Ciceribacter thiooxidans: one gene and its partner. The main gene of each other region encodes a partner of the protein of the gene in region 2 in a complex. Links are inferred from orthologs where the notes say so. Each region holds a gene or a part of one and is shown on either strand. Other genes may lie near its edges.

Region 1 (3,202 bases), 120 kb from region 2 along the record:
GGTGGTGGGCCGAGGAGGTGCAGATCGCCCGCGGAATGCCGTGCCGGTCGAGTGTATCGAGAAGTGCCGTGACGCCGGCCTTCAGCTTGAGTTCGGTCGCGATCAGACGGTCGAAATGGTCGATCCAGACGGTGCGGAAGGCATCCGGATCGAAGTCCTCGCCGTAATGATCAGTCATCAGCTGCGCGATGCCCGGCCAGGGTTGCCCCATCATCGCCTCGTAGATCGACGGACCGATCGGCAATCCCTTTTCCGTCGCCGCCGAGATCACCGACTTGCGGTAGAGGATTTCGCTGTCGAGGATCAGGCCGTCCATGTCGAAGACGACGGCGCGGGGCAGGCGGGGCAGCATCTTGTCTCGGTTTCCTTCGGTTTCTTTATTCTGTCACGTCGCCGGTCGGCTGCCGAGGTCCTCGTAGAGCCGAAGCAGGTAGCCGTCCGGGTCCGCCACCATGAACTGGCGATTGCCAACTTCCAGGTCGTCGCGGCGATACCACTTTTCCTCGAGGGAAAGATAGGGATTGATCCCGGCTTTCTCCAGGCGCCGCAGTATCGGCTCGACGGCCGGCACCCGGATCTGCAGATTGAGGCCGCGGCCGAAGGGTCGTTCGAACGGTGCGCCGTCCAGCGCGAATGTTCGGCCCATCCCGACTTGGTCGATCATCAGTTGCGCGTCGCCGAGACACAGGAAGCTGAAGCCTTCCTCGGGCCGCTCATAGGCGACGTCGAAGCCGATCAGGTCAGTATAGAAAGAGCGGCTGGAACGCCAGTCGCTGATCGCCAGTTCCGGGACGAGGACGTTGCCGCTCACGTCCGTGTGCCGCCGACGGTCACCTGGTCCATCCTCAGATGCGGCTGGCCGACGCCGACCGGCACCCACTGGCCGCCCTTGCCGCAATTGCCGATGCCGGTGTCGAGCTTCATGTCGTTGCCGACCATGGAGATGCGCTTCATCGCCTCCGGGCCGTTGCCGATCAGCATCGCGCCTTTCACCGGCGCACCGATCTTGCCGTCCTCGATCATGTAGGCTTCGGTGCAGCCGAAGACGAACTTGCCGGAGGTAATGTCCACCTGCCCGCCGCCGAAGGAGACGGCGTAGATGCCGCGCGTCACCGAGGCGATGATCTCTTCCGGGGTCTTGTCGCCGCCGAGCATGTAGGTATTGGTCATGCGCGGCATCGGCTGGTGCGAATAACCCTGCCGGCGGCCGTTGCCGGTCGCCTTCATGCCCATCAGTCGGGCGTTCTGCCGGTCCTGCATGTAGCCGACGAGGCGGCCGTTCTCGATCAGCACGTTGTATCCGGAGGGCGTCCCCTCGTCGTCGACGGTGATCGAGCCGCGGCGAAGGTCGATCGTGCCGTCGTCGACGATCGTGACGCCGGGGGCCGCGACCATCTCGCCCATCCGTCCGGCGAAGGCGGAGGTCTTCTTGCGGTTGAAGTCGCCTTCGAGCCCGTGGCCCACCGCCTCGTGCAGCATCACGCCCGGCCAGCCGTTGCCGAGCACGACATCCATGGTGCCGGCGGGCGCATCGATCGCGTCGAGGTTGACGAGCGCCTGGCGAAGCGCCTCGTCGGCGCCGTTCTTCCAGCTCTCTTCGGTCAGGAAGTCGCCGAAGCCGATACGCCCGCCGATGCCGAAGGAACCGGTTTCCTGGCGGTCGCCCTCGCCGGCGACGACGGAGATGTTGAGCCGCGTCATCGGGCGGATGTCGCGCACCCGGTGGCCGTCGGCACGCAGGATCTCGACGACCTGCCAGCTTGCGGCAATCGATGCCGTGACCTGGCGGACCTTGTCGGTCTTGTCGCGCAGGTAGGCGTCAACCTCGGAAAGAAGCTTCACCTTTTCCTCGAAGGTCGGCGAACCGATCGGGTTCTCCTCGCCGTAGAGCTTGCGGTTGGTGCGCTGGGGTGCGGCGGCATAGCTGCCGCCATGGCCGCGGGTGACGGCGGAGACCGCTTCGGCGGCTCGCGACAGCGCCGAAAGCGAAAGCTCGCCCGCATGCGCGTAGCCGACAGCCTCGCCGGCAACCGCCCGGAGCCCGAAGCCCTGATCGGTGTTGAAGCTGCCGCCCTTCAGGCGACCGTTGTCGAAGGTGAGTGATTCGGCCTGCGCGTGCTCGACGAACAGTTCGCCGTCGTCGGCGCCCGAAAGGGTTTCGGCGAGCACCAAGCGCAGCTTCGTCTCGTCACAGTCGAAAAGGTTGAGAAGATCGGTATCCATCAAAGCTCCTTGGGCGCGGGCGGCAGACGCGCTCCTTCGAACCCGATGTAGGTCCGGCAGGGGGTGGAGGCAAGCCCGCCCGCCCGGAGGGCCGGGCGGAAAGGGCAATGCGCCGTCAGGTCATTCGTCGCCGGCTGCTGCTCAGGGCAGGGCGTCATAGCCCTCGGCAAAGCCGGTGAGCTCGATCGGAATGCCCACACGGTCCTGGTCGGCCGATTCCCTGAGCGCGAAGACCGCACTCTTGCCGGCCCGGAGAATCTTCATGAGCTCCTCGTCGATCTCGACCTCGACATAGCAGCCCTCGGCGAAGCAGCGGGTGAAATAGGCGCGGCCGATATTGTTGCCGTCGATGAAGAGTTCCATGCCGTCCTTCAACAACACGCCGAGCGGCGCGAGGATGCGCAGCACCTTCGCCTTGCGGTCGGCGGTCTTCAGGACCACTACCGAGAGCCCGACTTCCGGCCGGTCGTCGGCAACGACGTTCTGCATCAGGGCGCACTGCTCGACGGAGGCGCCGGCCGGCGTATCACAGATGATCGACCAGGCGCCGTGATTGGAGCGCACGGTGCCGGGCTGTTGCGGCGTCTGCGCAAAACCCGTTCCGGCTGCTGCGGCAACGGCCAGCGCAAGCACGCCCGACCTGAGAAGTGCTGGAACACCCATGGATACCTCTGGAATTCGAATCATCGCCGCCATTCTTGTCGCCGGGCGCGGTATTGAAAAGCCCCGGAACGTCTTTTCTCCGGAGTGCGGCATATTTGGGACCGGCAAGACGTCCATACGGTCGAAAAGCGCGCTTTAATGACGCCGTCAAGGCTCTCTGTCGGATGTTGCTGCGACAAATTGACGTAGCGCAAAAATGCCGCAGTGCCATTCGGTTAGGCGTATTGCGGTCGGGGGCAAACTGTGATTTTAAACAGAAACCCATAGCATGGATTTTGCGTTTCCATTTGATGTGGATCAAACGCTTGAGGGAGAG
Region 2 (3,239 bases):
TGATCGTTGGATTCGGTCATTCTACGTTTCTTTCCATTCGTGTTCGCCTCCCCTTTTCCTGTGATCGATTTTGACGGAAACGTCAACCGCGCGGGACGGCGGCGAGCCTTTCGAGGAGAGCCGGAAGCTCACCTTCAACCGCTGCGCACAGGACGCCGTGGGTGACCTCGGTACGGTTGTAGATCAACGCGTTTCCGTCGAGATCGGTGAGCCGCCCTTCGGCCTGCTGCAGGATGAGATCGGCGGCTGCGATATCCCAGTCATGGGCATTCGGCTTGACGAATGTCGCGTCGATGCGGCCTTCGGCAACCATTGCGATCCGGTAGGCGAGCGAGGGCACGTGTTCGACACGCTCGATACGTCCCCTCAACGGAGCATCGAATAGATTGACGATGTCCATCGGGGTTGCGACGCGCAATTTCTTCGCCGGATCGAAGGCGGCGACCGCGATCGGCTTGCCGTTCTTCAGTGCCGGCCCGCCGGCGACCGCCGAATACTCCTCGCCGAGCGCCGGCGCGACGAGAACGCCGGCCACCGGCTTGCCGCGGTGGACGACGGCGACGCTGACACACCAGGTCGGCTTGTTGGCGATGAAGGCGCGGGTTCCATCGATCGGATCGACGACGAACAGGGTATCGGATTTCAACCGGCCGAGATCGTCGTCGGTTTCTTCCGAAAGCCAGCCATAGGACGGACGGGCAGTGCGCAGCCGCTCTTCGAGACACTCGTTTGCGGCATGATCGGCAGCGCTGACCGGCGACCGGCCCTCGTTCTTCCACCAGACCTGCGGCGACTGACCGAAAAATGTCGAGGCAACGGCGCCCGCTTCACGCGCGGCGGCGGCGATGAGGTCGATATCCGCCTGCCAGTCGGAAATGATAGCGGCGGTCATGGTGACACCATCCTCTGCGTTTTGCGGCTCACGTCAGCGGCCGGCGATCGTCATGCCCTCGATGGCGACGGTCGGGGCGGCGACAGCAAACTTACGGTCGATATCGTTCGCCGCGGTCAGCCGCATGAACATGTCTTTCAGGTTCGACGCGATCGTCACGCCGGATACCGGGTAGGCGAGTTCGCCGTTCTCGATCCAGAAGCCGGTAGCGCCGCGGCTGTATTCGCCCGTCACCATGTTGACGCCCTGGCCGATCAGCTCGGTGACGTAGAAGCCGGTGCCGACCGAGCGGATCAGCTCCTCCGGCGAGACACTCCCCGGCTCGAGCGCGAGGTTGGTCGACGTCGGCGACACCGCCGTCCCGCCGCGCGAACCACGGCCGTTGGTATGGAGGCCGAGTTCACGGGCAGCCGAGGAAGACAGGAACCAGTGCTTCAGGACACCGTCCTCGATCACGACCAGCTTCTCGCCCTTCACGCCCTCACCATCGAAGGGCCGCGAGCCGGAGCCACGCACCTTCAGCGGGTCGTCCGTGATGTTCAACCCGGACGTCAGCACCTGGGTTCCCATGCGGTCGCGCAGGAAGGAGGTCTTGCGGGCAACCGCCGCGCCGTTGATCGCGCCGGCAATGTGACCGACGAAGCCGCGCGCCACGCGCGGGTCGAAGACCACCGTGACGTTCTGGCCGGTTTCGGCCTGGCGGGGATCGAGACGGCGGACCGCCCGCTCGCCGGCCCGTCGTCCGATTTCGGCGGCAGGATCGAGATCGGCATGGAAGAGCCGGCTGTCGAAATCGTGGTCGCGTTCCATTCGCGAACCCTCGCCCGCGATAACGCCGACGGAGCAGCCGAAGCGCGAAGACTGAAAACTGCCGGAAAAGCCGTGGGAGGTGACGAGCACCAGCCCGCCCATGCCGGCCGAAGCGCCCGCTCCGACCGAGTTGGAGACCCCCTCGACCGCAAGGGCCGCCTCTTCCGCCGCAAGGGCCGCATCCCGCAGGGCGTCGCTCGAAACTTCGGTCGGATCGAAAAGGTCGAGATCGGGGTAGGACCGCGCGAGGTCGGCCGCGTCGGCGAGACCGGCGAAGGGGTCTTCCGGCGACACCTTCGCCATCGCGACCGCCCGCTCCGCGAGCGCCTTGAGGTCGAAGCCCGGATTGGCCGAAACGCTGGCGACCTGCCTGCCGATGAAAACCCGCAGCGAGAAGTCATCGCTTTCGGAAGACTCCGTCGTCTCGACCTTGCCGAGGCGAACGCCGACCGACTTCGAGCGCGAGCGGACGACGACCGCATCCGCACTGTCGGCTCCCGCCTTCAGGGCGAGGTCGACGAGCTGGCCGGCACGGGAAAGAAGACTGGCGGAATCGATTTCAGAGGTCATGATTTGGCCTTTCATTACGGCTCCATGTATTGTGCATTACAGCAGGCATCAAGGGCCGAGGCACCGATTCCCCGAGAGCCGTCGCGACAGACAAAAAAGGAGAATAACGGCTTGACGACGGCACCGGACGCGCTCTTCACCGAAACCCTGCTTCTGCTCGGGGGCGCCGTCGTGGCAGCACCGATCTCCCGCAAGCTCGGTCTCGGAACCGTGCTCGGCTATCTTGCCGCCGGCGTGGTCATCGGCCCGGTCCTTCACCTGCTGACAGGTGCGGGCGAAATTCTCGCCGTCGCCGAGCTCGGCGTGGTGTTCCTGCTCTTCATCATCGGCCTCGAACTCAACCCCTCGCGACTCTGGCGCATGCGCGCCGACATTTTCGGGCTCGGAACGGCACAGGTGCTGCTGACTGGCCTCGCGCTCACAGGCGCCGCGGTCTTTTCCGGTCTCGTCGACTGGCGCGGCGGCCTGGTCGCGGGTTTCGGGCTCGCGCTCTCGTCCACCGCCTTCGCCCTGCAACTCCTAAACGACGCCGGCGACATGAACACCCGCTACGGCCAGCGCTCCTTCTCGATTCTGCTGCTGCAGGACCTGGCGATCGTGCCGCTGCTCGCCATGGTCTCCATCCTCTCCAGTCGTCAGGAGGCGACGAACGGCTCCGTGCTCGTCGATTCGGTCGTCGCGGTCCTCGCCGTGGTCGCGATGGTTATGGCCGGACGCTACCTGCTGACGCCGCTCTTCCAGATCATCGCTCGCACGGGCGCGCGCGAGGTGATGATCGCCGCGGCGCTGCTGGTGGTGCTCGGATCGGCGGTGCTGATGCAGCTCGCCGGCCTTTCCATGGCGATGGGCGCCTTCCTCTCGGGCGTAATGCTCGCGGAGTCTTCCTACCGCCATGAACTCGAAGCCGACATCGAGCCCTTCCGCGGCGTCCTGCTCGGGCTGTTCTTCATGGCCGTCGGGCTGTCGC

The links.
Region 1: the proteins of H4I97_RS13220 (region 2) and tldD are in contact, whole or in part, in a solved structure (PDB 5NJ9), measured with the Escherichia coli proteins. The link is inferred for Ciceribacter thiooxidans from one-to-one orthologs.

Annotation. Positions count from the first base shown.
Region 1 is NZ_CP059896.1:2,581,315-2,584,516, reverse strand. Bases 16-2,900 are described here. They hold tldD (metalloprotease TldD), read right to left. Parts: upstream 2,224-2,900; coding sequence 808-2,223; downstream 16-807. Other genes in these bases: H4I97_RS12675 (invasion associated locus B family protein), read right to left, coding at 2,365-2,886; H4I97_RS12685 (bleomycin resistance protein), read right to left, coding at 386-811; H4I97_RS12690 (HAD family hydrolase), read right to left, coding at 16-352. Outside these bases: more of H4I97_RS12690, read right to left, coding at 1-15. UniProt on the Escherichia coli protein: Metalloprotease involved in CcdA degradation. Suppresses the inhibitory activity of the carbon storage regulator (CsrA).
Region 2 is NZ_CP059896.1:2,700,353-2,703,591, forward strand. The notes cover bases 100-3,021. They hold H4I97_RS13220 (TldD/PmbA family protein), read right to left. Parts: upstream 2,273-3,021; coding sequence 926-2,272; downstream 100-925. Other genes in these bases: H4I97_RS13215 (3'(2'),5'-bisphosphate nucleotidase CysQ), read right to left, coding at 100-892; H4I97_RS13225 (monovalent cation:proton antiporter-2 (CPA2) family protein), read left to right, coding at 2,384-3,021. Outside these bases: H4I97_RS13210 (DUF4170 domain-containing protein), read right to left, coding at 1-20; more of H4I97_RS13215, read right to left, coding at 83-99; more of H4I97_RS13225, read left to right, coding at 3,022-3,239.